Regions from separate parts of the Pseudoalteromonas sp. SR43-3 genome, predicted to be linked through region 2. Evidence: predicted binding sites of a transcription regulator. Region 2 holds the regulator's gene; each other region holds the start of a gene.
What was found. The regulator sigma-54, encoded in region 2, starts transcription at its own class of promoters, with help from an activator protein. The targets are predictions, from matches to a motif close to GTTGGCACGNNNNTNGNNT.

Region 1 (7,720 bases), on a different contig from region 2:
AGCAGGTGCTGATGCGATGGTCGCACTTAATGAAAGTGAACTGGATGTAAGCTTACCAGAACCCGATATACAAATAGTTGGTAATAAAACGGCATTGGCCAGTGCTATTCAAAATCTAGTGCACAATAGTATTCAAGTTATTGGCGGCGGCGCAAAAGTAAAAATTAGCGCACAAAGAGATTTAAAAGATTTAGATATGGTTCGTATTAGTGTGAGCGACAATGGCCCTGGTGTTGATTTAAGCCAAAGCGATAAAATTTTTGAACCATTTTTTACTACAAAAAGTCAGGGCACAGGTTTAGGGCTTGCTGTAGTGAGTTCGGTGGCTAGTGCGCACCAAGGCCGTGTTGATGTGACTAATAATACGCAGGGTGGTGCCTGCTTTAGCTTGTTACTGCCTATTAAGGCAACATCTAAATTAGAGGGGTCATTATGAGTAACACTATTTTAGTTGTCGAAGATGACGCAGGGCTTCGTGAAGCCTTAATAGATACCCTTGAAATGTCGGGTATTGAATGTGTTGCAGCGAGCAGTGCTGAGCAAGCAATGTTACTGCTTAAAAAAGATCAATTTTCGCTTGTTGTAAGCGACGTGCAAATGGGCGCAATGAGTGGACTTGATTTACTACGCAGTATTAAATTAAACCACCCTGATTTACCTGTATTGATGATGACGGCGTATGCCACAATTGACGATGCGGTAGAGGCCATGCGCCTAGGTGCAATTGACTACATGGCAAAACCATTTGCACCTGAAGTGCTGTTAAATATGGTGAGCCGTTATTTGCCTGAAAAAGAAAAAGAAACCGACGGCCCCATTGTTGCTGACCCAACTAGTATTCAATTATTGGAGCTTGCAAGTAAAGTAGCACGCTCTGATGCAAGTGTAATGGTACTTGGCCCAAGTGGTTCAGGTAAGGAAGTACTTGCGCGTTATATTCATGATAAGTCGAGCCGATGTAATGAGCCATTTGTAGCGATTAACTGCGCGGCTATTCCTGAAAATATGCTCGAAGCCACGTTATTTGGTTACGAAAAAGGGGCTTTTACGGGCGCGATTCAAGCATGTCCGGGTAAGTTTGAGCAAGCACAAGGCGGCACTATTTTACTTGATGAAATTACTGAAATGGACTTAGGGCTACAAGCTAAACTTTTACGCGTACTGCAAGAACGTGAAGTAGAGCGTTTAGGGGGGCGTAAAACAATTCAGCTCGATGTACGTATTTTGGCAACCAGTAATCGTGATTTAAAAGAAGCTGTGTCTGAAAATCAGTTTAGAGAAGATTTATATTACAGGCTTAATGTTTTTCCACTTATGTGGCGACCATTGTGCCAACGCCCTGGCGATATTATTGTATTGGCTAAGCATTTAATTGAGCGCCATATAAGTAAAAGCAAAGAGCCTATGGCGTATTTAGATAAAGCTGCTGAGCAAAAGTTACTGGCTCACGCGTGGCCTGGTAATGTACGCGAGCTTGATAATGTTATACAGCGTGCGCTTATACTGCGCACGGGTAACACAATAAACGAGCATGCTATTTTTATCGAAAACTTAGTATCTAATAACTTTGTTATGGAGCCTTCATTGGCACCGGCGCAAACCGTATCGCCAACAGAATTAGCTCATGCAGATAAAGGTGTTGATAAAAGCACGTTAAGCTCTGCATATTATGATGAAAAATCGCATGCCGAGGATGAGCCTAATCAAGGTTTGCTAGCGGCAGATACCGGTAGCTATAAAGATGAGCTTAAAGACAAAGAGCATCGTATTATTTTAGAAACCCTTGCACGTTGCCAAGGTAAGCGTAAAGACGTTGCTGAAACGTTGGGTATAAGCCCACGAACTTTACGTTATAAACTAGCGCAAATGCGCGATTTAGGTATTTCACTTCCTGCATAACCTCCTATAAACCCTAAGTTTGCGCTGCGAGCTTAGGGTTGTCAAAACTCTGACTCACACAAATTAAAGTTAACCTACTGTATTTTAATGATTAATTATTTGGCATGCTTTGTGCTTTATTACTTATAAGAGTTCACTGCGTGTCAGAGATAAATTATGAAAATTCAAAACAGTGCTGTATTTCAAGAAATGCAATCAATGGCTTTAGAAGCCGGCCGTAATAATCAAACTAATAAACTGCCAACTCAGGTGCAGACTACTTCTACAGCACAATTTGGCGACATGCTAAGTGATGCAATAAATTCAGTGCACGGGTTACAACAAGATGCCGCGCAAAAAGTAACAGCAGTTGAGATGGGGGATCGAAGTGTATCTCTTGCTGAGGCGATGATTGCTTCTCAAAAATCGTCAGTTGCTTTTGAGGCTACAGTACAGGTTCGTAATAAACTTGTTGAAGCTTATAAAGAAATCATGAACATGCCTGTTTAATTAGGTAGTGGAGAATTATTGTGGCGCAATCTAACCAATCTACAGACCTAGCACTTGCTGGTGGCGGTATTGACCAAAGTGGTGGTGATGATCAACAAGAACAAAAGTCAGGCTACTTAAGTGCTTTAAATGGTGTTGATGTATTGCGCCAAGTAACATTGGTTATAGCATTGGCTATTTGTTTAGCTATCGCGATTTTTATTATTATTTGGGCTCGTCAGCCAGATATGCGCCCGTTAGGCAAAATGCAAACAGAAGAACTTATTCAAACATTAGACTTTTTAGATGCGCAAAAAATTGAATACCAACTAGATGGCAATGTTGTATCGGTTGATGAAAGCGAATACCAAAACATTAAATTGCTAATGACCCGCGAAGGGTTAGAGCAAGGCCCTGCATCTGGCTCCGACATAATTATGCAAGATATGGGCTTTGGTGTAAGCCAACGCTTGGAGCGTGAACGTTTAAAACATGGTCGTGAACAGCAATTAGCACGCACCATTGAAGAGCTAAATAACATTACTCGCGCCAAAGTATTGTTAGCCATCCCTAAAGAAAACGTATTTGCCCGCAGAGAGAAAAAACCATCCGCTACTGTTGTATTAACACTTAAGCGTGGCCGCTCACTTGACCGTGAAGAAGTAGACTCTGTTGTTGATATGATTGCTTCTGCAGTACAAGGCTTAGAGCCTGCACGTGTTACAGTCACTGACCAAAATGGTCGATTATTAAATTCAGGTTCGCAAAGCTCATTAGCAGCACGCTCTCGTAAAGAATACGATTTAGAACGTAAGCGCGAACAAGAGTATCTTGAAAAAATAGACAGTATTTTAATACCGGTTGTTGGGCTTGCAAACTATACAGCTCAAGTTGATTTGAGCATGGACTTTAGCTCAGTTGAGGAAACTCAAAAGCGTTATAACCCAGACCTACCAGCGGTTAGAAGCGAAACCACATTTGAAGAAAATAACATTGGTGGTTTAGCTGTTGGTATTCCTGGTGCGCTTACAAATCAACCACCGCTAAACTCAAACATCCCTGAAGTTGCAGGACAAGGCGGCGCAGGCACAGCTACGTCACCAACACGTAGCCACAAAGAAGCAACACGTAATTATGAACTCGATACAACTATTTCTCACAAGCGCCAGCAAAGTGGTGTAATACGCAGAATAAGTGTGTCAGTTGCTGTTGACTATGTCCCTAAAGTGGGAGAAAACGGCGAAACAACTATGGCCCCGCGCTCGGTAGAGGCATTGTCAAATATTCGTCGCTTACTACAAGGTGGTGTAGGTTTTGATATGCAACGTGGTGATGCACTTGAAGTAGTAACAGTGCCGTTTGTACGTGAAGCAACAAATTTAGCAATAGAAGTGCCACTGTGGGAACAAGACTGGTTTATGAAAATAGCCCGCCTTGTACTAGGCGCCTTAGTTATAATTGTATTGATAATGGCAGTAGTAAAACCAATGCTTAAGCGCTTAATTTACCCAGACGATACACTAGAAGAATACGACGAAGATGCATTAAGTTCAGGCGTAGATATTGGCGACAATACACTTGATATGCTAAATAAAGACTTTGATTCTGCTTCGGTTGGTTTCTCAAGTGATGGTACACTGCAGTTACCGGATTTACATGGCGACGAAGATTTACTCAAAGCAATTCGTGCCCTTGTAGCTAACGAACCAGAACTATCATCACAAGTAGTGAAAGCGTGGTTAACAGAAGATGACTGATCAAGAACAAAAACAACTCCCGCCAGCCTTTGATGTTGATAAGCTAGATGGGGTAGATAAAGCCGCTATATTACTTTTGAGTTTATCAGAAGAAGATGCCGCGCAAATTCTTAAACACTTAGAACCTAAACAGGTGCAAAAAGTGGGTATGGCGATGGCTGGGCTACAGGATTTATCTCAAGCTAAAATTAGCGCTGTACACAACTTGTTTATAGAACAAATTCAAAGCTTTAGTACCATTGGTTTTCAGTCAGAAGACTTTATTAAAAAAGCGCTTACAGCAGCACTTGGTGAAGACAAAGCCGCTAGCCTTATTGACCAAATTGTTATGGGCTCAGGTGCTAAAGGCTTGGATTCATTAAAATGGATGGACTCTAAGCAGGTAGCAAACATTATTCGTAATGAGCATCCGCAAATTCAAACTATTGTATTATCGTATTTAGAGCCAGAACAGTCAGCTGAGATTATTGCTCAGTTCCCTGAAAAAGTGCGTTTAGATTTAACAATGCGTATTGCAAACCTTGAAGAAGTTCAGCCAGCAGCACTGCAAGAGCTAAACGAAATTATGGAAAAACAATTTGCCGGCCAAGCAGGTGCACAAGCCGCTAAAATGGGCGGCTTAAAAGCAGCTGCAGATATTATGAACTACCTAGATACCAATGTAGAAGGGCAGTTAATGGACTCTATTCGTGAGCATGACGAAGAGATGTCGCAGCAAATTCAAGACTTAATGTTTGTGTTTGAAAACTTAATGGATGTTGAAGACCGTGGTATTCAAGCAATCCTACGAGAAGTACAACAAGACGTATTAATGAAAGCAATTAAAGGCACCGACGATGCCCTTAAAGATAAGATACTGGGCAATATGTCTAAGCGTGCAGCCGAAATGCTTGCTGATGATTTAGAAGCTATGGCACCTGTTCGTATAAGTGAAGTAGAAGCGGCGCAAAAAGAGATTTTATCAACAGCGCGTCGTTTATCTGACTCAGGTGAAATTCAGCTGGGCGGCGGCGGCGGCGAGGAGTTCTTGTAAACCATGAGCAAACTCAAAGGGCGCACACTTCGGGCTGATGAAGCAGATGAATTATTAAAAAACTGGGCTATTCCAGATGTAGCACCAGATGAGAGCAGCTTTGGCAATCGCTCTACAGCTTACGGTACACCGCTTATTGATCTGTATAAAAAAGAATTAGCTGAAGAAATGCCAATTGATGAGCCACAAGAACCAGAATTGCCTGCGCTTACTATGGTTGAGCTTGAACGCATTAGGCAAGACGCCTACGAAGAAGGCCTCAAGCAAGGTCATGAGCAAGGCTACATAGACGGTTTTGAAAAAGGCGTTGGCGAAGGCAAAGAGGCTGGCTACAAAGAAGGCTTAGAGCAAGGTAAAACCAAAGGCCTTGATGACGTAAAACCATTAATTGAAGAGCAGTTAACAAGTTTAAAAACTATTTTAGAGGGACTTACTGCACCGCTAGATAAAGTCGATGAACAAGCTGAAAAGCAATTAGTACAACTTGCTAGTATGTTAGCGGAAGCTGTTATTTATCAAGAAGTAAAAACATCGCCAGATGTGATCTTACATACGTTAAAGCAAAGTATAGATTCTCTTAATGCCGAGCAAGAAAAAGTACGAATTCATTTAAACCCCGAAGATTTAGAGCTCATAAAAGAGAGTTACGGTGAACAAACCATTATTGATAATAACTGGCAATTAATGGCAGAGCCCACTCTTGAGCGCGGTGGCTGTGAAGTTAAAACAGCGCAATCATCACTCGATATGACCCTTAAAACACGTGTCAAAGAAACGTTGGATAGTTTTTTGCATAATAGTGGTATCTAACTATTTTATTGGCGTGTTATGTCAACTCAACGTGCACCTTTAAGCGAACGCTTATCTCAATATCAACAACATATAAAAACCCCAGCGCCTGCTGTGGCAGGTATTTTAACGCGTGTTGTTGGCCTTACCCTTGAGGCTAGAGGTTTACGTGCTCCCGTTGGTAGCCAATGTAAAATAGAAACTATGAACGGCTTTGTAGACGCCGAAATAGTCGGTTTTAACGATCAAACTTTGTACTTAATGCCTAATGATCATATCTCTGGTGTACTTCCTGGTGCGCGTGTAATTCCTCAAGTTAATAACTTAGGTTTACCTGTAGGGATGAGTTTACTAGGGCGCGTGGTTGATGGATTAGGGCGACCGCTAGATGGCCTTGGTAAAATTAATGCTGAGCATCATTTAAAGTTTGCACAAAATACTATAAACCCGCTTTCAAGAAGACCAATCACTAAGCCTATGGATGTAGGTGTGCGTGCTATTAACTCGGTTATTACAGTAGGGCAAGGCCAGCGCATGGGCTTGTTTGCAGGCTCTGGTGTGGGTAAATCAGTACTTCTCGGTATGATGACCCGAGGTAGCGAAGCCGATGTCATTGTTGTTGGCTTAGTGGGGGAGCGTGGTCGCGAAGTAAAAGAATTTATTGAAGAAATACTCGGTGTAGAGGGGCGCAAACGTTCAGTTGTTGTCGCAGCGCCCGCTGATTCATCACCGCTTATGCGTTTAAAAGGCTGTGAGAGCGCCGTAACTATTGCAGAGTATTTTAGAGATCAGGGTTTAAACGTATTATTGTTACTCGATTCGGTAACGCGTTATGCAATGGCGCAACGTGAAATTGCACTTGCTGTAGGCGAGCCGCCTGCTACAAAGGGTTATCCGCCTTCGGTGTTTGCTAAATTACCTGCGCTGGTGGAACGTGCTGGTAATGGCGGTGAAGGGCAAGGTTCAATTACCGCCTTTTTTACGGTGTTGAGTGAAGGCGATGATATGCAAGACCCTATTGCTGATGCAGCGCGAGCTATTTTAGATGGCCACATTGTATTATCGCGTGATTTAGCCGACAGCGGGCACTATCCCGCTATAGATATAGAAAAATCGATTTCGCGTGTTATGCCTCAAGTCGTTTCTGAACCACACATGCAACAAGCCCGTGTACTTAAGCAAGTTTATTCAATGTATCAACAAAACAAAGATATGATTACTTTAGGTGCTTATCAAAAAGGGACCGATCAAATGCTCGACCAAGCCATAAATATGATGCCAAGAGTAAATGCATTTTTACAACAAGGTATGCGAGATGTCATTAGTTACGATGATGGTCTGCAAGGTCTTGCTCAGTTACTAGGACAAGCATAATGGCTAAAAATAAACTCGATTTATTGCTCAAAATTGAAAATGATAAAGAAGAAAATTTGCGCATGAGTTACTTACAAGCCAATCAAAATTTGCAAGCAAATCAACAAAAGCTGCAAGGCTTAAATAACTTTAGACTTGAATATTCTCAACAGTTACACCTAAAAGGTAAGTCGGGTTTATCTAGTGCAGGGTTTGGTCAGTACCATGCTTTTATAGCTAAAATTGAAGAGGCAATTCGCCAACAAGCAAGTACAGTAAATACCGCTAAGCAAGTTGTTACTCAACGTAAAACGCTATGGCTTAAGCAGCAAATTAAAGCTAAAGCAGTTGCCAAATTAATCGAGAATCAAAAACTCAAAGCAAATGCATTAATGGCTAAAAACGAGCAAAAAATGTTAGA
Region 2 (7,720 bases):
GCTTGAAAATGGTAAAGCGTTGACTACACAAGGCACTAGTTCATGAATGCAGCGCGCATAATATTAAGCGTTTTATTCATTAGCTGTATGGTTTGGCTTTGGTACCCTTATTTTACACAACCAAATATTTTGCCTCAGACTGAGCCTGAAGTTATTGCCAAGCCTGATTACATAGCTATTGAGCTCAAACAGACAGCCTATGATGAGCAAGGTAAAATTAGCCACAAAGTCACTGCGGCTAAAATGGAACTATATCAGCAATTAGGTTTCACGTTTTTTGAAAAACCCATTTTTACTTTATATAACGAAAAGCAAACGTGGCAAATAAATGCAGACGAAGCAACATTATACGAAGACAAACAATTAATTTTAGAAGGTAATGTGGTTGCCAAAAACTTAACCGATAACGCCATGATAGACAAAATCAATGCTGATAATATTCAGGTTGATATAAAGTTATTAACAATGCGTTCGGAGCAACCCGTCATTATCACTGGACCCAATTTAAAAATCACCGGTAAAGGCCTAGAAGCCGACTTGAAAACCGAAGTGATAAAACTAATTAACCATACGCGAACCATATATTATGACCAATAAAATATTAAAATCACTTATAATTCCTACACTTATACTAGCGTTTAATAGTAGTGCTGCAGAGCAAAACACGCAACCTGCTGCCAATCAAATTTCAATAAGTGCCGACAAGCAAGAAGGTCAATTGAAAGCTAATGTGGGTATTTTTGAGAAAAACGTTGAGATTATTCACGGTAATCGCCGCATTACAGCCGATCGCCTCGAAGTACACAAACGTGATGAACTTGGTGATAATAAACAATTATTAATTGCCACAGGTAGCCCTGCGCACTTTGAAGAAAAGCAATCAGACGGCACGACTATGAGCGCCAGTGCTGACGAAGTACGTTATGATGTATCTAAGCGTTTTTTAACGCTTGTTGGTAATGCACAAGTATCGCAAGCCGGACAAAAAATAAATGCTAAAAGCATTACCTACGACATAGAGCAGCAGCTCATCAGTGCCGAAAAAGATGAAAACTCAACTGACCGTGTTCACACAATTTTAGTACCGATCGAAACTAAAAAAAGTAAAAAAGGCGATAAAGGTCAACCATGAGCACATTAAAAGCAGAACTATTGGCAAAAAGCTATAAAGGTCGTGAAGTTGTAAAAAACGTCGGCCTTGAAGTACAAGCTGGCAGTATAGTTGGCTTACTTGGCCCTAACGGTGCTGGTAAAACAACGACTTTTTATATGATTGTAGGGCTTGTTCCTAGCGACAAAGGGAAAATATCTATTGATGATAACGATATTACTCTTTTACCTATGCATAGTCGTGCTAGATTAGGCATAGGCTACTTACCACAAGAGTCATCGATTTTTAGAAAGCTGACTGTTTATCAAAACTTAATGGCCATTTTAGAAACGCGCAAAGAACTAAATAAACAAGCCAGAGAAGACACGCTCAATAACTTATTAGATGAATTTAGCATACAACACATTCGTGATAGCCAAGGTATGGCATTATCGGGGGGAGAACGTCGTCGTGTAGAAATAGCACGAGCGCTGGCAGCAGATCCTAAATTTATATTACTGGATGAACCGTTTGCCGGTGTTGACCCTATTTCGGTATTAGATATAAAGAAAATAATAGAACATCTTAAAAATCGTGGGATTGGTGTATTAATTACCGACCATAACGTAAGAGAGACCCTTGATGTTTGTGAAAAAGCCTACATTGTTTCTCATGGGGAGCTGATTGCATCAGGTACTCCAGAACACGTATTAAATGATAAAACAGTACGCGATGTTTACTTAGGCGAGCAATTTAGGCTGTAACATTTACGCCATGTCTTTAAGCATCTGCTAGTATTAATTATAACAACATAAAAGGATTGTTAGAGATACATGAGGCAATCACTACAGCTGCGCATGGGCCAGCAACTTACAATGACTCCACAGTTGCAACAAGCTATTCGTTTGTTGCAACTCAGTACATTGGATCTCCAGCAAGAAATACAAGAAGCTCTCGACAGTAATCCACTATTAGAGGTTGAAGAGGCAGACTATTCCGAAGACGCTGCTGGTAAAAACGAGCAAAAAGCTGATACCGATGACATAACTGTTAGCGCATCTGCTGATGATGCTCCGAGCGAATACGAACAAGATACTGGTGAAGCACTTGCAAAAGACACGCTAAGTGACGACATGGCTATGGATGTCAGTTGGGATGAGTACATGAGTGCCGCTCCTGCAGCCTCATCAGGTCCAATGCCTGAAGACGAATCAATATACCAAGGCGCCTCTACTGAAACGCTCCATGAGTATTTAATGTGGCAATTACAACTAACGCCATTTAGCCCTACAGACGAAGCTATTGCTATTGCTATTGTAGAAGCTGTCGATGATTCAGGTATTTTAACACTAAGCTGCGAAGAGATTTTAGAAAGCTTTAATCAAGAAAACGAAGATGATAACGAAGTCGAACTTGATGAAATTGAAGCGGTATTAAAACGCATCCAACTGTTTGATCCTGTTGGTATTGCTGCACGTAGTTTACAAGAGTGTTTGTGTATTCAGCTTAATCAATTTGATAAAGAAACACCTTATATTAATGAAACGAAAATGATTTTAACCGAGCATATTGATCTATTAGCAGCTCGCGACTATCGTACATTAATGAAAAAAACTAAGCTCAAAGAAGAAGAGCTTAAAGAAGTAATGACACTAATACATACTCTCAACCCAAAACCTGCAGATACTATTGTAAGGGAAGAATCTGAGTATGTTATTCCTGATGTGTCAGTTAAAAAAATTAAAGGCCGCTGGGTTGTCGAATTAAACCCAGATAGCATGCCTAAAATTCGTGTTAATAGCCAATACGCAGCAATGTCTCGCACTGTAAAATCAAGTGGCGACAGCCAGTTTATTCGCTCACATTTACAAGAAGCTAAATGGTTTATTAAAAGCTTAGAAAGTAGAAACGACACGCTATTAAAAGTTACTAATTGTATTGTTAAGCAACAACAAGGCTTTTTTGAACATGGCCCTGAAGCCATGAAACCAATGGTTTTAAATGATGTTGCTGAAATGGTAGAAATGCACGAATCGACAATTTCTCGCGTAACTACTCAAAAGTACATGCATACACCCCGTGGTATATTTGAGCTTAAATATTTTTTCTCAAGCCATGTAAGTACTGAAAACGGTGGTGAATGTTCATCTACAGCAATACGTGCGCTTATCCGAAAATTAATCGCAGCAGAAAACTCAGCAAAACCATTGAGTGATAGCAAAATAGCGGATATATTGGCTGAGCAAGGAATTAAAGTAGCGAGACGTACAATCGCAAAATACCGCGAATCTCTTGCTATTCCACCGTCAAATCAGCGTAAAAGTCTGATTTAAGACGCTAAACTAAGAGGGTAATGCTTATGCAACTAAACTTAACTGGTCGTCACGTAGAATTAACCGATTCACTAAGAGACTATATTAATACTAAATTTGCGAAGCTTGAAAGACACTCTGATCATATTAATAATGTTCATGTCATTCTCGATGTAGAAAAATTAAATCAAAAAGCAGAAGCCACAATACACGTAAGCGGTGCTGAGCTATTTGCCTCTACAGAACATCAAGATATGTATGCCGCTATTGACTCATTGATCGACAAGCTCGATCGCCAAGTAATCAAACACAAAGAGAAGCTTGCTCGACACTAATATGATGAAATTAAGTTCACTTATATGCCAGGACTGCAGCAAAGCTGCGGTCCTTTTTAATAGCAAAAAAAGAATTTTAGAGTTCATTAGCGAACTTGCTCACGACAAACTTCCGTATTTACCGCAACAAGATATTCTTAATGCTTTAATGAGCAGAGAGAAATTAGGTAGTACAGGTATAGGACGTGGCATTGCTATTCCTCATGGAAGAATGAGCGGTGCAGAAGAGCCTTTGGCTTTAGTGCTCGTTAGCGAAACTCCAATAAACTTTGATGCAATCGATAATCGCCCTGTTGATATTTTTGTCGCACTCATCGTACCAGATGGCGATAACCAGCAGCACTTAAAGACTCTAGCAACCATTGCTGATAAACTAAACAACAAAGATTTTTGTAAACAGTTACGCAGTGCAAAATCTGATACTGAGCTTTACCAAGTTATTGTCGATCAATCATAGTTTTATAAAGGGTGTTAAATGGAGTTAATTATCATAAGCGGCCGTTCTGGTTCTGGAAAGTCGGTTGCTTTGCGCGTTGTAGAAGATTTAGGTTATTATTGCGTTGATAATATTCCAGTAAACCTACTACCTTCATTAGTTCGCAGTGTGTCTGATAGCTACGATAAAATTGCTGTTAGCATAGACGTGCGCAACATCCCTAAAGAACAAGATGAATTTAACGATATTCTTGAATACTTACCAGGCTTTGCAAACCCTACGTTATTTTATTTAGATAGCGACGATCAGACATTGATCAAACGCTTTTCTGAAACACGCAGATTACACCCACTATCAATAGACTCGTTGCCGCTTGATTTAGCCATCAAAAATGAAAAAGAATTACTTGATGTATTAACCACTCGCGCCGACTTTATGATAGATACGACTGATTTAAGTGTTCATCAACTCGCTGAATCTATTCGTGAAAAGATTTTAGGTAAAAAAGATAAGCAACTGATTGTCACATTTGAATCGTTTGGTTTTAAACACGGTATACCAAAAGAAGCAGACTACGTATTTGATGCACGCTTTTTACCAAATCCACACTGGGAACCAGAGTTAAAGCCTTTAAATGGATTAGATCAACCGGTTAAAGACTATTTAGCTAATCACAGCATAGTGCAAAAATTCACATGGCAAATTCAAACATTTGTACAAACGTGGTTACCGCATTTAGAACGAAATAACCGCAGTTATTTAACCATTGCTATTGGGTGTACAGGCGGGCAACATCGCTCTGTGTATTTAGCGCAAACTATCGGTGAAAGTTTTGCAATGACACATCCCAATGTAAAAATTCGCCATCGCGAACAAGAAAAATAATATAGCTGAATAATCACCTGTTCAGCTTAGGTAGAGTAAGTTATGCATTGTGAAGATACCTTTTTAATAAAAAACAAATTAGGCTTACACGCCAGAGCAGCTACTGTGCTTGCGCAATTAGCAGTACAATTTGATGCTACAATCACATTATTCCAAGATGACAAAGAAGCAGCAGGCGATAGCGTACTTGCATTAATGTTACTTGAAAGTAGCCAAGGAAAAGAAGTTAAAGTTGTTTGTAAAGGCCCTGATTCTGAGCAAGCTTTACACGCTGTTGGAGAATTAATAGCACAACGCTTTAATGAACAAGAATAATCTGTTTTATAAAAACAATATTCGCATTACTAGTGCTTCAATTAAAACAGATATATAAAATAAATAGGTTAGTAACGCCAGTTAACTCACCTCCCCCCATAAAGTAATATAACAATTTATAAAGGACGCCAATGCCAGAAGCTTTTGAACAAGATTATCCACTACAGCAACTAAAGCAGGTGACGAAGTCACTCAATAGTGGTCAATTTGTTCAAGTTAGGCGCATGCTCGCAAAAACGGCTCCTTGTGATACCGCATTATTATTAGAATCATCACCGCATAAAATTCGCCGACTGCTTTGGCAATTGGTCGATCCTGATGTGCAGGGTGATGTTCTTGAAGAATTATCTGAAGATGTTCGTTTAGGCATTATTGCCCAAATGGAACCTAAGCACATTGCCGCCGCAACTGAAGACATGGGCCACGATGACTTAGGTGAAGTATTACGTAGCCTGCCAGATACCGTCTATAAAGACGTTGTTAGCGCGATGGACATTCAAGACCGTGAACGTGCCACGCAAGCACTGTCATATCAAGAGCGTTCAGCAGGTGCGCTAATGAACACCGATACGGTGACCATTCGCCCTGATGTAACACTCGATGTTGTACTTCGTTATATTAGACTGCGTGGTGAGTTACCAGAGGGTACAGATGATTTATATGTTGTTGATAAACATAACTGCTTTATAGGCGCTTTATCGCTGAGTACATTATTAACTAATCCGCCAGAAAAAATTGTCCGCGATTTAATGGATGAAGATTGTGAGTCTATCCCAATCTCAATGGATGAAAGTGAAGTAGCGCAATTATTTGAGCGTCATAATTGGATATCGGCCCCAGTGGTGGACGATAACGACCAACTCCTCGGTCGTGTAACTATCGATGACATCGTTGATGTAATCCGAGAAGATGCCGAGCATAGCTTATTAAGCCTAGCCGGTCTTGATGATGAAGAGGATACATTCGCGCCAGTACTAAAAAGCTCTAAAAAACGCTCAGTTTGGCTAGGAGTTAACTTACTAACCGCACTTGCAGCTGCTTTTGTAGCTAGCTTTTTTGAAGGCACTTTAGATGTGCTCCCTATTTTGGCTGTGCTTAACGGTATTGTCCCTTCTATGGGTGGTGTTGCTGGTAGCCAATCATTAACGCTTGTTATCCGTGGTATTGCAGTAGGTCATATAAACCAAACAAACCAACGTTTCTTGATGATGAAAGAACTGGCCATTGGCGCGCTAAACGGTATTTTGTGGTCACTATTAATTGCGGGTGTTATTGCGCTATGGCAGTGGGACTTTATGCTTGGTGGCGTACTCGCCTTCGCTATGTTTATGAACTTAGTGGTGGCAGGTGTTGCTGGTGCAAGTATTCCAATAATTCTTAAAAGAATGAATATAGACCCTGCTCTTGCAGGGAGTGTGGTGCTAACCACAGTGACTGATATTGTTGGTATATTCGCCTTTTTAGGTACTGCTACATGGTTGCTGATATAAATTAAACGCTTTAAATGTAAAAAACTACAGCAAAAATAGTTAGGGTAAATCAGTAGCTATGGCAACGGATACCAAACATAAAAATGACATACCTAAAAAAACGCTAAAACAAAAAAGCGTATCCATATTAAAAAGTCTACTGGTATATAGCTCTATATTTTTCGTCATTTATACCGCCGTCAATTGGTGGCGGCAACCTGTCATGCCAGCAAATCCTCAATTACAATTAATCGACTATGAAGGGCAAAACATTGATTTAGCAGCAATGAGCCAAGATAAACCCACGCTTGTGTATTTTTGGGGAACTTGGTGTCCTATTTGTAGTATTACCTCCCCTGCCATAAACGAACTCGCAAACGAGAATAAATACCCCGTCGTGAGCATCGCAATAAAATCAGGCTCTGATCAAGAGCTGCATGATTATTTAAATGAGCAAGGCTACAGCTTCAGTACTGTTAACGATCAACACGGGGAGATATTTTCCGATTGGCAGGGACAAGTCACGCCATCTTATATAATCTTAAAAGATAATAAAATGACGCAAGGACTCACGGGCATTCAGCCGTTATGGTCACTTAAATTGCGTTTGTGGTTATCATCAATGCTTTAAAAAAAGCTAAACTTAGCACAGGATATCTAAAGAGAGGGGCTCTAAAACCTCACTCTTTATCACCTACAATAATATAGATAATAAAGAGCAAGGCTTACTTTATTTGCGTATGAAAAAGCGCGTACCGCAATTAGCCTTATCTATTAGCAAATAAAATTACTAACGTGTACTTTGACGATTACCGCCTACTTTTGGCTTAGTGTTTGCCTTTTTAAATTGGCTAAAACCAGTATGTCGCGTTAGTGCC
Region 3 (7,720 bases), on a different contig from region 2:
TAGATTTAAAGATACGTAATTTCTTACCATCTTCAATCTTGAAACCTACACGATCAGCTTTACTCGTTTCCGAGTTGAAGATCGCAACGTTTGATGCATCCATAGATGCTTCTTTCTCAACAATGCCGCCAGCTTGGTTCAATTGTGGAACCGGCTTTTGGTGTTTCTTGATCAAGTTTATGCCTTCGACAAAGATTCGACCAGATTCAGTAACAACTGAAAGCACTTTTCCGCGCTTACCTTTGTCTTTACCTGCTAGTACGATTACTTCGTCATCACGACGTATTTTTGCTGCCATGATTGGCTCCTTACAGTACTTCTGGGGCTAGTGAAACGATTTTCATGAACTTATCATTACGAAGTTCGCGAGTCACAGGGCCGAAAATACGTGTACCAATTGGCTGTAAGTTATCATTTAAGATAACAGCAGCGTTGCTGTCAAAACGGATCAGTGAACCATCTGGACGGCGAACACCTTTTCTGGTACGCACAACTACCGCGTTTTTAACATCACCTTTCTTCACTTTACCGCGAGGAATAGCTTCTTTTACAGAAACTTTAATGATGTCGCCAATCGCTGCGTAGCGACGGTGAGAACCACCAAGGACTTTTATACACTGCACTTTGCGAGCGCCGCTGTTATCAGCAACTTCCAGCTGAGTTTGCATTTGGATCATGTTAATGACCTCCGGTGTAGTAATTACAACGTGTCTTAAATTTGTTTAAAATCAAGACATTTCGATTAAATCCCACTCAAAAACAAACGAGTTGTCTCTTAAGGGCGGGCAATTGTACCAGCATTGAGGGGGTAGCGATAGGTTATTTTTTAATTAATTTGGAGTGATGGGAAATTAAAGCTGAGTAATTACGGCTATGTAGCTATTTTACAGGTGGTTACAAAACAAACAAGGCACCTGTAATGTGCCTTGTTTGTTTAAAGTGTAATAAATTAACCAAATAAACCTTTTAATTTATCTTTAATTTTATCTTTTGCTTTGTCTTTGGCTTTTTCTTTTGCCTCATCGACCTTCTGCTTAGCTTCATCTTTGAGCGCATCACCAACATCTAGCTTTATACCTACATCGTGGAAAGGCCCTTTTATACGTAGTGGTATTTTAAAGCCAGTGCTGTCATCGGTAGTTCCCTGACCTTCGATAGATCCAACTATACCTGTAACCAAACGATAGTTGACCGTTGTTTGCGGTAAATCAACGTCGCCTTCACCTGATATTCTAATAAGTGGGCTGATAAGTGATAGGTCGGTATTTTTGCCAACGCCATTAGTAAAGTTAAAACTTCCAGTTAATGCTGAAAAATCTGTTTGCTCAGATTCTTCAAATCCGGTATCAAGCCCTTCAGATGCAGCACCAAAGTTACCTGAAATGAGTTCCTTACCTTTACGAACCATCTCAGCTATATTTGCACCTTTTACAGCTCCATCAGCAAACTCAAATCCAAGCTTTCCATTAAGCGCACCAATAAACGACTTTTGACTTTGGCCAGTTGTGTTTAGGTTCCAATTTAAAGACCCCTTACCCATTAGCTTGTCAAAACCTGCCGCATCCGTTAATAAAGGCTGTGCATCTATTCCAGCTAAGTCAAAGTTAGTTGATATTTTATAAGGTACTTGCTGTGCGTTTACATTGATAACGCCTTTACCTGACCCTTCATAAGCAGAAAAGCTATCTAGGCTTAGTTTTGCAACGCTATTTTTTAAAGTAACAGTAAATTGATTTGCGCCTAATTTAATATCATTTGCTTTTAATCCACTTGAACGAATCACTACATTTGCATCTAGTGAATTTAATGCACTTAAATCAATTTTAGTGTCATCCCATACTATTGGCTCTGCAGGTTTATCTTCTTGCTCTTCTGGCTCTTCTTGTTTTGCCACTGCTTCAGGTAGATACGGGTTTAAGTCAAGCATACCTAAATCAATATCAGCATTTACTGCTAAACGCTTACCTAGGTTAAGCTCGCTCTTACCTTTTATTTCTAATGCGTCTAACGTCGCAACTAAATCTTCTAGATTAAATTTCTCACCTAGTAGGTGCATTTTACCGTTTACACTAAATCCGTTAAATGCATTGTCTTTAGCGTCTAGCTCTACACCTTGCCATTTCGCAATACTTTTAACAGACTCACCGCTTAGTGCTAACTGACCCTTAATATCTTGGCCTTGCTTAGCTATGCTCCCTTCGAACGTTAAATCAACTAAACGAGAATCTAAGGTTTGTTTAACATTAAAAGTAGCACCTTCAATTGCTTTAGCAGGAGTATCTAATTTTATATCAAGATCAAAACGCTCTTGCATATAAGTAATACCCCCTTTTACTTCTAATGTTTTACGAAGTGAAGGAAGTAAAATAGCGAGTTCTAAATCGCTAATTTGTTGTTTGGCACCTGTTTGACCATCTAGATAAGTAAATGTGCCGCCATAAATAGCAACCTCACCTAACTCAATATCAAAGTTATCTGGAAGCTTTATCGCTTCACCTGATTGGCTCTGCTCTTTTGGTTGCTCTGCAACTGCGTCAAACAACTGCCAATTGGCTTTACCATTTTTGTCGGTTTCTAATAGGATATTTGGTTCGTTTATCACAAACTTATCTAATTTAAACTCACCACCAAATAATGAAAACCAAGGTATGTGTACAGCAAGCTGTTTCATACTCGCCATATCGGCGCGCGAACCTGATTCCATATTTGCAAAATGCACGTCGTTAAGTTCTAACTTTAATGCAGGGAATACGCTAAGTGTTTTATCACCTTTAATAGTAAGAGTGCGCCCAGTTGTTTGTTCTACCTGCTGCGACACTTTATTAAAAATAGTATCTGTAGGGATTAAAAACGGTGCGGCAACAATTAGTGCTATACATAGTAAAAGTATTACACCTACAATTTTAAGTAAGGTTTTCATGATCGTCCTTTAAAACGTGCAAATAATGTTCTTATCATAGCGAGTGTTAGCCTTAAAATCATTGTCGTTCTGATAAAAAAGCTTTTTATTAGATATTACATTCCCATCCTGAATCGCCCCTGAAACATTTTGATACCTTTAGGTTACAAATAAATATTGACCCAATGAAACCTTAAGGTTACATTGATACCTACAGGTTACATATTGTAAAAATTTTAAAAGGAAATGAGCTATGTCTAATTACGATATTAAAAGTGAAGAAAAATTTATGGGCCAAAATGCATGGTTTTCATTATTCATGGGGGTCACTTTATTAATCATTAGTGTTTACCCAATGCTTAATCAAACATCAGCCCCACTATTGTTTTTAGGAACTGCTGCTTTTTTAGGTTCATTCTTTATGTTTGTGATCAGAGGCGGGTTTACATGGAGAATGAAATACCACCTTACATATAAAGATGAGTATTTAAATACCATCGACACTATTGCCTATAAACATGTCATGCTTGGCTTACTTTTTAGTATGGGTGGCGTGTACTTACTCTCCGATACTCTTGCTTTAGAAGTATCTCACAGCATGATGGCTACATTTTACCTTGCTGTAATGAGTTTAATATACGGCGTATCAATTCTTTGGCAAAGCAAAGATTAGGAGCAAAAGTGCAAAATAAAATTGCAAAATACCGCAAAGAAGCAGGCCTTTCTCAACAAGACTTGGCTGATCTAATTGCGGTTTCACGTAAGACTATTAGTACAGTAGAAACGGCACGATTTACCCCTTCGGTAATAATTGCTCTAAAAATAGCAAAGCATTTTAATACCTCAGTTGAAAGTCTCTTTGTACTAGATAAAAATGATTGATACATGTTAAAGCGTTAGTCTCATTCTATTAGCAAAAACACCGATTTAGCTACTTCAATTACAACGTATGGAGGACAGCGCTGTTGTTATTAACGTAATTGCGCTAAAATAGACCAGCAAAAAAATATATATCTAAACCGGAGATTCTACAAGGCATGAAAAAACTGCTAATTTCACCGTCAAAAATGACGCTAGGCGAACAAGAAAATCAAATCTATCAGAACATTCTGAAGCAATCTTCAGAATTAAGCCTTAACCTTATGGCCGTGAAAGTAGAAAACCACCCTGATGATTTTTTACCTTGGTGTTACGAATTGCTAAGTGCAAGCAGAGATCGTATGAACTACGATTTACTAGAGCCGCAGCAATTACCAGTACTTAAAAAGCTACACGATCAGCTTATTTCAGCTATCAGCTTTTTACAGGTTAAAACTTTACGTATTGCTCCGTGGCCTGTAGTAAGTGTATTTGTAGAACAACACAAAGACGTTATTGCTCTTGATGAACAGCTTCGCTTAGTAGACTACATTAAAAGCATTCGTGAACAATCTCTTAAAGATATGATTCCTGAAGACTTACTTGCGTTTAGCGGTAAGCACATGGCATCACTTGATCCAAGCACATACAACTTTGACGTTGAATGGTTTGCATCAACAAAAAGTGCGAAGAGCTTTCATCAAATGCTTGGCGATTTACCAGGTGCCTTTGACGATGCACTAGTAAATATTCCACTTGAAGGTGACATTACTCAATACGAATATCAACAATTTGTTGCTGCTTATTCAAAAATATTCACCGACAATAATGAAAAACCAACACTTGCGCCTGCAACACGACTGCTTGCAATGCGTCGCCCTGATATATTTACTCCGATCACAAACAATCGATTAGATGCATTATGCGGTGCCCTTGGTGTTTCTAAACTAAAAAATAGTGATTTTGAGCGTTACTGGCAAGATATTGTAAAAGGTATTCAAGCTATGTCATGGTACAAAATGGCTAAACCTAGTAATGAGTTAGAAGAACAATTAGTTGCTATTAAAGCACTAATCCCATGTTTCTTTCACTATGCTGATGCAAAAACACCAGATAACTCTAACTACATCAAACTGTTAAGTAAGCCTAAACGAACTACAACTACGACAGGTAAAACTCAGCGTAGAGGTAAAGAGTCTGCAGAAATTTTAGTAGACCGCGCACTTGCTGCTGACGATATTCCTGAGCACATTCGCAGTAAGCGCGATTCAATTGTGAGTGAAGTTCAAAAAGGTCGTAGTGTAAACGAAACAATTAGCCTTATGCGCACTATATTTGGCTAAAAACTTCTAATTTAGCCGTACTTTTATGGTGCGGCTAGGTTAATTTATGCACCAGCAGTGTGCGCAACATCTTCCTACATACCATATCTCTTCTCAATCTATAAAATACAAGCTCATGTTTTTAATGTATAAAAATAATTTTTAATAAAAAATAATGAAGCTGGCACATACAGTGCAATTATCCCGTTAGTTAAACAATAAAAAGCCGTCAGCCTAAAGGTTCCGAATACATAATAAAAACCTTGGCGAGCAAAAATCATATAACGGGAAATGGACATGCTAAAACTAAAAAAAACCATCGCTATAAGTGCTATAGCATTAATGGGCGCAACATCTTTAACATCAACAGCCGTACATGCTGAAGTAACAGCTAATGCAGCGGCAACATCAAACTACTTATGGCGTGGTCAAGAGCAAACTGGGGGCGATGCAGCTATTTCAGGCGGTATTGATTACGCCAATGAATCGGGCTTTTATGCAGGTACTTGGGCTTCAAATGCATCGTGGGCAGATGAAATGACATATGAGCTTGATTTATATGCAGGCTTTGGTGGCGACATTAACGAAAGCGTTAGCTATGATGTTGGCTATATTTATTACGCTTACCCAGATGCAGCTTCTGAAGCTGACGCAGATTTCTCTGAAATTTACGGTAGCATCAGTGTTGAAGGCTTTACATTTGGTGCTTCAGTACTTGCAACATCAGCTGCAAGTGGTGATGGTACAGACTTTGGTGATTCACTTTACCTGACAGCTGACTACGGTTTTGCTGTTGGCAGTAACGGCACTGAAATGGCACTTCACTTAGGCCACTACTCTGGTGACTTTATTGGCGATGATAATATCTTAGATTACGGTGTATCAATTTCGAAAGATGGGTTCACTTTTGGTTTATCTGATACAGATATGGATGACTCAGATATTAAAGCTTACGTTGCTTATTCTGTAGACTTTAATTTATAAGAAAGAATGTGTTACTTGCTGCGACACGAAGGGCCTTTTGGCCCTTTTCTAGTTTTATAGCTGTTTTGCTTTAAATGGTACCTTATTACATTGTACTTCTACTGTTTTAGGGTACCAAGCTGGGCCAATTTGATTCACAACCACCTCAGCTAAACCATTAGTAAACGATTTATACGTATGAACGCTTTGCCACTCCCCTTGTGGGCAATGTGTTGTTAAATCTAACGGCTCTGATCCCTCGTACAACGCAAGTGCAAAATTATGATGCCACTGTGAGCTTTTTAGCGTTTTATTGCTTACTTTGCTCTGCATACCGTTATCAAAGTAAATATTTGTACACCCCGTTAAAATAATCAGTGTGCAACCGGCTGCAAATAGCTTGATGCTCATAATGCCTCCTCTAGTACTTGCTCTTGGCACCACACTTTAATGGTATGAGGCGAGTATATTCCAAGCGTAATTAAACTCAGCGCTCCATCACTAAACGTTTGCTGTGACTGCATTTGAATAACCGGTGTATTTGAACATATTTGTTTTACGTCTACCCGCTGCTCACCCACTAATCCCCATAAATAAAATGGGCGGCTATCTTCGTAATTAGCTTGGCTCGTTATTTTTGCTGTTGCCTGTGGCTGAATGGTTACCGCAGAACAAGCACTGAGGCTTAATGCTATCGCCCCTATAATTAATGGTTTCATACTCTTCCTTATAAACTAAATACCAGTAAGGTAACTTTATAAGAGAACATAAAATATTAGCGTAAAAAGCTGTGGGGAATATGTAGAAACGCTATGAAGTTTTATACAGTTTATTACACATAAAGGCCGCATAAATGCGGCCTTTAAAGTAGTCAGTTTAATTGGTTAGTAAATAAATAGACTTTAAAACTTAGCTAAGTTGTTTTTACTGTCTTTGTCGACCAGCTTAATGTAAGGATCAACCCCTGCAAATAATGGTTTTTCTTTTACTTTTAGCTCAATAGTATTGGTACCAGATACTATTTGATGCTTTTGCGAGTAAATAACAAAGTCTTCAGCGAGTAAGTTTTCAGGGTCGTCGCTAAATAATGCAATATCAATTAGCTCATCGAGCGGCTGCTCAGTTTCTTCACCTTGTCCATCGGCATGCTGCTTAGTTGCTTCAACGCTCAGTGTTACTGTATAAAAACCTTCGCCATCAACATCATCAGTAACCGACACTTCTTTCATTTCAAGCTCATAAAGCGTTATATATTTAAACTGATCATCAATAAAACGTTGTTCAGCTTGTGTTGCATCTCGCTTTAAATAACTAAGTAAATCAAGTGTGGTTGGGTATGGCGTTGATTGATATTTAAACTCATTCAAAAACGCTTTAAGTGCTGCATTTAAGCGTACTTCACCTAAACGATCATAAATCGCCATCATCGCAACTGAGCCTTTATTGTAATGAAGGTATTGTTGAGCCTGCGTTTTATATAGTGGCATTTCTTCAAAGGCTTCGCCAGTACGGCCCATTAAGTATTTATCTAACTCGTACTTTAAGAATTTACGAAGCTTCTCGGCGCCAAAGCGTTTTTTTAGCACCATAAGCGCACTGTATTGGGAGAGCGATTCAGAAATAACGGCGCTGCCTTCTACATTAGCCCCAGATACTTGATGCCCCCACCATTGGTGTG
Region 4 (7,720 bases), on a different contig from region 2:
CTCTTGAACGGTTTTGTTTTCAACATCTTTTACAGCCTCGCCTTCATTACTTTCAGGCGGTTTTGCAGCTCTAAGAGCTTGTACGCCTAAGTAAGCTAAATATGCACCAGCAAGGTACTTGAGCGCCATAAATAAACTAGGCGATTGCGTTAAAATAAGCGCGACACCTAAAACGCAATAGGCAACGTGCAGTAAAATAGCAGCGCCAACACCGGCGCTTGTCCACAATGCATTGCGCCTACCTTGTTGCACACTTTGCTTGAGCACAACGGCAAAGTCGGGCCCAGGGCTTGCTACTGCAAAAAAATGAGCAATAACAATCAGTAAAAATTCATCTAAGTATTCCACGCAGATCCTTGCTAGTTTGGCGAATAAGATAATAACAGCGGGTTGGCCGAGTTATTTACCAATGCTTTAATTTCTTTTTGTGCTTTTTTAAACTGGCCACGTAAATGCGGCTTTAAATGCTTTTTAGACACTTTATCGTTTTTAAAGTAACTAATTAGGGCATGCATAAATACCGTATGCGTTTCACTTAACTTAGCTTCACGGTTAGCGTATGGGTTATAGCAAGAGCCACACCCGCCTTTAAACTGATACACCGTATTACTCATCATCACACCAAACCCTAAAAAACAAGCAAGTGCATCAGCAGCTTGTGGTAAATACTCCCTACCACCTGGCGGTAGCACCCCAACGTGATGAATAAGTATGGTGGCCAGAGTACCTGCATAACTAGCCACTAAATCTTGTGGCTGATTAATCTGGTTAGGATTAAAAGAAATATTAATCGTATGGCTTGGCGGCACAATTAGATGGCTGCCTTCGCCACGTATTTCATTGCTAAATTCAAAGTGTGGAAAAACTTGCGGTTGTAATTGCTGCGGTGCAACTAGTTGGATAGGCCATGCGTTCATACCCGCGTAATTAGTAACGCGGTTAAAAACATTACTCGCCATTTCTTCAATGCTCGATACCGAATCAGGGAAAAAAGTGGCCGTTGGCAGTATTATTTGAGTGTGCTTTGTAAAAAACTCAGCATCAAAGTTTTCTACAGCCCAAATAAATGTATCAATAAGCCATTGCTGTTCTTGCTGCTCTAATAATGGCTTTGATTTAAATAAAGCTAACATAGTGTGCTCTTTTAGGTTTTAGTTTAGGTGCTTACGTAGGTGCTAACTTAGTCTTTTTGTGTAAGCGCCCAGTCCCACGCTTGAGTATTGTATAGCGGCACTGTTGATAGCGCATGGTGGTGGCTTCCACTGGACTCTTTAGTTGAGTACGATAAGTACAATAAAGTACGATTTTCAGCATCGTAAATACGACGCACTTTTAGTGATTTAAATAATATACTTTTAGATGATTTAAAGATCACCTCGCCCGATTTGCTGCGGTCTATTTTTTGTAGCTGCTGCGCTGTAATTGGCCCCGTTTGACGACACGCTATAGACATATCAGAGGGATCAGAAAAGTCCAAATTAGCCTCTATATGACTAATATGACAAGTAACGCCCTCAACAATAGGATCTTGCTGCGAATTCACCACAACATCTTTAGTTGTAAATAACCCAAGGCTTACCGAAGCAACATCGTCAGAGCAAGCACTTAACGTAACAATTGCACCTGCAAGTAAAGCTAAACGTTTAAATTTATGTGGTAATTTCATACTTATCCTTAATCAATATATAGGTAACTTAGTAGATAAGTTACTAAGCGAAGGTTCACCTGTTTGTTTTTATACTAACATCAAAAATAAATACGACTAAATTAGTTTAAAGTAAAGATTTTAGATAGCTCAGGGTTTAGTGACCCCTCTTGTATTTGGTACAATTACCTCTCGCTCATGCAGTAACTCATAATAGGAAACGCCTAAATGCCGCACATTATTATTGAACACTCAGAAGACCTCCCCGTTTTACCTCAAGTACTGGTAGAAAAAATTCATACAACCGCTTTCGAAAGTAACTTGTTTGAATTAGAAACCATCAAAACACGCGCTATTGCTTATCAGCAATATCAACTTGGCGCAGGAAAATCAGGGTTTATACATATCGCGGTACATATTTTGGCAGGACGCTCAATTGAGCAAAAACAAATGTTAAGCGAACTGCTACTTTCATGCTTAAAAACATACTGCAGAGCATCAGACAGTTTAAGCGTAAATATTTACGATATTGAGCATGAGATATACCGTAAAAATTAGTTAACTCTTGTAGCTTTGAGCAATAAAAGTAAACACTAGTAAGTAAAAAGCCCCAATAGGGGCTTTTTTGTCTTCTGACATTAAATGCTGATCACTGTCACTTATAAAGCAAAGCATCTGATCTAACGCTGGAATTTAATAGTGCATTCGCACTATTCCAAATTTAAGAAAGCTTAGCTTAATCTATGGATTAACTTTATTTAGATTACGTTTATTCTTAGGGGTAACTAAAGAATAAAAATTACACAATATTAAATTAATGTAGCTTTAAATAATTTGGATAGATATTTACTTGGGAAATTTGTAAAAGTGGTGGCCCCTCCCAGACTCGAACTGGGGACCTAACGATTATGAGTCGTGTGCTCTAACCAACTGAGCTAAGGGGCCAACTTTATATAACTGCTAGGCAGTTAATTTTTGAAGCGTTCAGTCACAGAGCGACTAAAGCGGGTTGCAGTATAAAAACTTTTTAGGTGCTTGTCACTACCAAAAACCTTTATTTTAACAATCAACAAGCTAACTGCTTAAATAGTAATCTTTTAAGTGGGCATAAACATAAAATGTAAGATATTTACCGTGCTATTCACTGCATTAAATTATAAACAAAACCTATCCCATATAGTCTTTTATATTTAACCCTCTACTTTTTAAGCAAAGCTAACATATATGTGTAGGCATACAAGGCTGTAAAAAATATGCTTGGGGCTACTGTCAGTGCCAGATTAGGTGTCTGATTAACTACATTCACCATAATCACTAAGCTCGATTGAACAGTAATCGGAATAATAGGCGCAAAAAGTACGCCTGCTATTTTTTTATTACTTAAATACGAGGCGCTAGAGTTAATTGCATTATTAAAACTTTGTCGTATTGCGACGTTTTGTGGTGTTTTAGAATGAAACATACAAATAATTGGAGTTACGAACGCAAGCGTTACATAACTAAACTTATACTTGTTGACGACCTTTTCTAAAATAAAGGTAAAAAATAGCGTTACAAATCCACTATACAACCCTTGCACTAATGCAGCTTGAAAAGTGACCGATTTAGCAATGTCTGCCGCACTATTTGCCCAGAAGGCCCAACTAAAATAAAAAACGAAAGACACAACACCTGACAGTATAAGTCGAATATTCAATTAACTACCTCAATATGCCTAAAAACCTAGTTTAATGATAACACTAGAAGTGAAGGTAATATTGTCACTAAATAATAAGGTATTTGATTGTATATTATAGATGTATAAACACACTAATGTTGAAGATTTCCTAAATGGCAACAAATCAGAATCAGAGCGCGACTTTTAGCTGGAAAGCTTATTAGTAAACAATAAGTATAGTTTGAAAATAATATTGGGAGTGAGTTATGGAAGTGAATTAATGGGTTGAAGAGCTTTAAAAATTGGATTTAACCTAAAAACCATCTAAAAACTAATATTGTGAGCCGATCGGTACTAAAGTATTTAGCTAGACCTCAGTAGTCGGCTTACACAATATATAATCTGTCATTATTTTTTCGCAATAATGTAGATTGCATGTATTAACCCTGGGAAATAACCTAGCAGTGTTAATAGAATATTTAACCAAAAATGCATACCTAAGCCAACTTGCAAAAACACACCTAATGGCGGTAATAAAACCGAAAGTATTATACGAATAATATCCATGATCAAACTCCATTTAAATTAAACATTGAAAAGACTTAAAGCCCAGTATTACTGGGCCTTAACTATACTGTATTATTCAGCAACAATAGCTAGTTTATCAACTACGTCGCGAACATCTTCAGCATTTTTAGCAATTTTAACTGCTAGTTGCTTTTCAGCTTCAGACTCTACAGAGCCATTCAGAGTTACCACACCGTTGTCGGTATCAACATCAATGTCTGTACCACCTACTTCTGAGTCAAACAGGAAGCGAGTTGTGATTACAGTAGTGATTTTAGCGTCCGTTAGGTCGTTATCATCATCGTCCATCATGTCGTTGTTTTTATCTTCGGTGTCCATGCTTTTAACAACAGTAAGGCTGTTATCAACATCAGTTACACCATCTAGGCTAAGTACAAGTTCTTCTGCTAGCTCTTTATCGAGTTCGCTATTAACTTTACCTGTAAGTACTACCTTGCCATTTTTTACATCAGTGTTAATGTCAAAGTTGTTTAGATTAGTGTTCATAAGTAGAACGGTTTCTGCCTTACCATCAATCCAAGCATCTTTACTTTCGTTTTCCCAGCTGTTTGCTTGGGCACCCATAGCCGTAGTACCAAGAACTAGAGCTGCGATAATAGATTTGTTAAATGTTTTCATAATCTTTCTCCTTTTGATTAAAGACACTTTAACTAATGCGAGCTTCAGGCCAACTTTATTTATACTTAAAATTCAAAGGCTTGAATTAATTAAAAGATAAAACCTTATCTATGTTTGTGTAACTATTTACAGGCTACTCGGTAAAACTTTCTCAAATAGTGAAAATAGCTAGATAATTGCTCTTTTGGTTAATCTATCGTTAATATAACAAAACAAAAAACACCGTTAAAAAATAACCAATTGATAATTAATGAAATTATATTTGGTACGCGGTTTGCAGCCTAACTACAAGAGCAGTATCAATAGTAAATATAATAAGGAATAACTCATGTCTGTAAAAGTTGAAGACCGCCCAATAGAGCAAGTACGCGAACAAGTGATTGATCAATTAATTCATAATTACAGTCATGGTGTTATTTCTGTTGATGCATTCGAAAGACGTTTAGATAATGCGATGGATGCACCTAATAACGAAGCTCTGCTAGCCTTAGTAGAAGACTTAACACTTAATACCGATCAGCAATATAAAGCAGAAAAACAATCGCAATTTACACCACATTATAGTGCACAGCAAAACAGTGATGATGATTTTACATTACGCAGTATTTTAGGATCTAACGAGCGAAGTGGTCAGTGGGTTGTGCCAAAAAATATATATTTGAGTAACTTTATGGGATCGGTGGTGCTTGATTTTACCGATGCTATTTTTGCGCATCAAAATGTAACTATTCACGTTAACTGTATTTTTGGTAGCGATGAAATTTACGTACCAGAGCATGTCAATGTAGTGTCTAAAATGTTTTGTATTTTAAGTAGCCTTGAAAATAAATCTGTGTCGCTTAACAAACGCCAAGGCCCTACAATTCATATTGAAGGAAAGGCAGTAATGGGCTCGGTTGAGGTAAAAATAAAGCGCACAATTAAAGAAAAATTTATAAGCTTTGCAAATGAGCTAAAAACCCAGTTTGGCACGGCTAATAATAATCGCTCACTATAATTGAGTAGCAGCACTTTAGCGTGCTGCTTAGTATTTTATTATAAATCGTTATTTCGCTCGCTTGGTATATCACTTAAATACTCTACAAACTCAACTTCAAACCCTGCAGGATCAATAAAGTAGACATTCTTTCTGAAAGGATTCTCGTTACCTTGCTTGCTTAGAGTAAAACCCACTTTATTTAAGCGCATTACTACTGCGCTTAAATTATTAGTTACATAAGCAAAGTGTGCAAAACCAATTTGATGGCCCGATAAGTTTCTGTTTTCACCTTCACCATGACTGCTTATCGCAATGTAATGCGTGTCATCTCCAAAGTGTACCCAGCGTCTTGGTTTTCCATGCCAATCGCCTCTGCCCTCACTTCTAATCGACCAATGTGGAAATACAGCGCGATAAAATGTAAGCATACTATCTATATCACTCGCGACTAAGTTTACGTGCTCTAAATACATAATGTTATCCTATCAGTTAAGTTAGGAGCACGATAAAACCTCAAGTTAACTTTAGGTAAAGTGTTATTTAAATTTAATTTATTTAAATGCAGATAATTATTTTTTAAAAATATATAAACTTTTCAATCTTGTATAAAAAACAAACACAAGTATTTGGGGTTTATTGTTTACTTTATGGCAAAAGTCGCTAAAATACGCCGGCTGAAATATATAAACGTTCTTTTACAACCCAAAGGTAATACCATGCATCCAATGTTAAACATTGCGGTTCGCGCTGCGCGCAACGCAGGCAAAATTTTACTTCGCGCAAGTGAAGATTTATCAAAAGTTGAAGTGCAACAAAAAGGCGCTAACGACTTAGTAACTAACATTGATAAAGAAGCCGAAGCCGTAATTCGTGACACTATTTTACAGTCTTACCCTACTCACTCAATTGTTGGTGAAGAACTAGGTGAGCATAAAGGCAAGGATGATGATTACCAATGGATTGTAGATCCTATCGATGGAACAACTAACTTCATCAAAGGTATCCCTCATTACGCGGTTTCTATCGCACTTAAAGTTAAAGGTCGTTTAGACCAAGCTGTTATTTATGATCCAATTCGTGGTGAGCTTTTCACTGCATCTCGCGGTCAAGGCACTCAGTTAAACAGTAAACGTCTACGCGTTAGCAAAACTACGGTTCTTGCAGGCACTGTACTTGCTACTGGTTTCCCTTTCAAAAACAAAAACCACATGGATGCATACACTGAAGCGTTTAAAGCATTGTTTGTACACACTGCTGATATTCGCCGTGCAGGTTGTTCTGCTTTAGATATGGCATACGTTGCAGCTGGCCGTGTTGATGGATTTTTTGAAATTGGTTTAAAACCTTGGAACTCTGCTGCGGGCGAACTAATGGTTAAAGAAGCGGGCGGTATGGTTGTAGATTTCGCCGGTGGTAATAACTATAACCACAGCGGCAATATTATCTGTGGTTCACCAAAACTGACTCAAGCAATTATCCGCGAAATTCGTCCAGTATTAACTGAGTCGTTACTTCGCTAATTAAATGCTATTAATAGCATACTAAAAAGGAGCCTAGGCTCCTTTTTTTGTGCCTAAAAATAAGGGTTATCGAGCTTAATCTCTATTGTTTTACCTTTTGTATAAGGTAGTGTATTTAAATCCTTTGCGAAGTATTCATTAAATAATGCATCAAACTCGCCGTTTGTCTGCATTAATATTAAGCCCTCCTCTACTGCCTTTGCCAATTCGGGTTTACTCTTAGTCACAAAATAATAAATACCCGTTGGGTAGCTTATATATAAATCAGGCACAACGACTAAGTTACTTTGTTTGTTTTCAATAAGCTCAGAATTAACCTCAATAAACGAGCGAGGAAAGTAATCTATTCGCCCACGGCTCGTTAAAGTGAACATGGCTTGGTAATTGGTAAGCGGCCTTACACGTAAGCCGTTATAGGACATTATTCTTGTATCTGGCCAGTTGTGACCCTGCACTGCTGAAAACTCTCCTAGCTGCTCTAGGGTTTTTACGTCTTTAAAGCGTGCTACGTTTTGTTTATTAGTGAGTAAAGCCCGCTTTCCTATATAACCTTTAAATAGTGGTATTTTAATAGCTAAAGCAAGTGCCTCTCGCTCTGGACTACTCATACTCCAATACATATCTAGTTCGTTATCATTTAGGTTTATGAGCTTACGTTTTTGCTGATCTGATATGGGAGTCATCCTAATAACCCCAGGATAGTTAACACTCTC

Region 1: fliE (flagellar hook-basal body complex protein FliE) is a predicted target of sigma-54. The motif match lies at 1,998-2,016, and genes of this name have one in related genera.
Region 3: H5088_RS14475 (TorF family putative porin) is a predicted target of sigma-54. The motif match lies at 5,260-5,278, and genes of this name have one in related genera.
Region 4: H5088_RS03975 (BON domain-containing protein) is a predicted target of sigma-54. The motif match lies at 4,544-4,562, and genes of this name have one in related genera.

Annotation. Positions count from the first base shown of each region.
Region 1 is NZ_JACJEC010000005.1:233,402-241,121, reverse strand. It holds gene H5088_RS09155 (PAS domain-containing sensor histidine kinase) at 1-436, shown strand, start outside; gene H5088_RS09150 (sigma-54 dependent transcriptional regulator) at 433-1,899, shown strand; gene fliE (flagellar hook-basal body complex protein FliE) at 2,056-2,388, shown strand; gene fliF (flagellar basal-body MS-ring/collar protein FliF) at 2,409-4,124, shown strand; gene fliG (flagellar motor switch protein FliG) at 4,117-5,157, shown strand; gene fliH (flagellar assembly protein FliH) at 5,161-5,967, shown strand; gene fliI (flagellar protein export ATPase FliI) at 5,986-7,320, shown strand; gene fliJ (flagellar export protein FliJ) at 7,320-7,720, shown strand, end outside.
Region 2 is NZ_JACJEC010000003.1:247,616-255,335, reverse strand. It holds gene kdsC (3-deoxy-manno-octulosonate-8-phosphatase KdsC) at 1-46, shown strand, start outside; gene lptC (LPS export ABC transporter periplasmic protein LptC) at 43-597, shown strand; gene lptA (lipopolysaccharide transport periplasmic protein LptA) at 587-1,132, shown strand; gene lptB (LPS export ABC transporter ATP-binding protein) at 1,129-1,854, shown strand; gene H5088_RS05620 (RNA polymerase factor sigma-54) at 1,924-3,423, shown strand; gene hpf (ribosome hibernation promoting factor) at 3,450-3,737, shown strand; gene ptsN (PTS IIA-like nitrogen regulatory protein PtsN) at 3,742-4,194, shown strand; gene rapZ (RNase adapter RapZ) at 4,213-5,058, shown strand; gene H5088_RS05600 (HPr family phosphocarrier protein) at 5,101-5,373, shown strand; gene mgtE (magnesium transporter) at 5,505-6,863, shown strand; gene H5088_RS05590 (protein disulfide oxidoreductase) at 7,066-7,473, shown strand; gene H5088_RS05585 (YgiQ family radical SAM protein) at 7,633-7,720, opposite strand, start outside.
Region 3 is NZ_JACJEC010000013.1:82,847-90,566, reverse strand. It holds gene rplX (50S ribosomal protein L24) at 1-298, opposite strand, end outside; gene rplN (50S ribosomal protein L14) at 309-677, opposite strand; gene H5088_RS14495 (AsmA family protein) at 950-2,920, opposite strand; gene H5088_RS14490 (hypothetical protein) at 3,153-3,572, shown strand; gene H5088_RS14485 (helix-turn-helix transcriptional regulator) at 3,581-3,781, shown strand; gene H5088_RS14480 (hypothetical protein) at 3,937-5,100, shown strand; gene H5088_RS14475 (TorF family putative porin) at 5,377-6,063, shown strand; gene H5088_RS14470 (Bor/Iss family lipoprotein) at 6,118-6,453, opposite strand; gene H5088_RS14465 (Bor family protein) at 6,450-6,761, opposite strand; gene H5088_RS14460 (M1 family aminopeptidase) at 6,945-7,720, opposite strand, start outside.
Region 4 is NZ_JACJEC010000002.1:352,230-359,949, forward strand. It holds gene H5088_RS03940 (LysE family translocator) at 1-348, opposite strand, end outside; gene H5088_RS03945 (hypothetical protein) at 360-1,133, opposite strand; gene H5088_RS03950 (CreA family protein) at 1,181-1,666, opposite strand; gene H5088_RS03955 (5-carboxymethyl-2-hydroxymuconate Delta-isomerase) at 1,874-2,203, shown strand; tRNA gene H5088_RS03960 (tRNA-Ile) at 2,514-2,590, opposite strand; gene H5088_RS03965 (hypothetical protein) at 2,844-3,341, opposite strand; gene H5088_RS03970 (YqaE/Pmp3 family membrane protein) at 3,711-3,869, opposite strand; gene H5088_RS03975 (BON domain-containing protein) at 3,942-4,508, opposite strand; gene H5088_RS03980 (LiaF domain-containing protein) at 4,837-5,505, shown strand; gene H5088_RS03985 (VOC family protein) at 5,544-5,960, opposite strand; gene suhB (inositol-1-monophosphatase) at 6,204-7,007, shown strand; gene H5088_RS03995 (ABC transporter substrate-binding protein) at 7,061-7,720, opposite strand, start outside.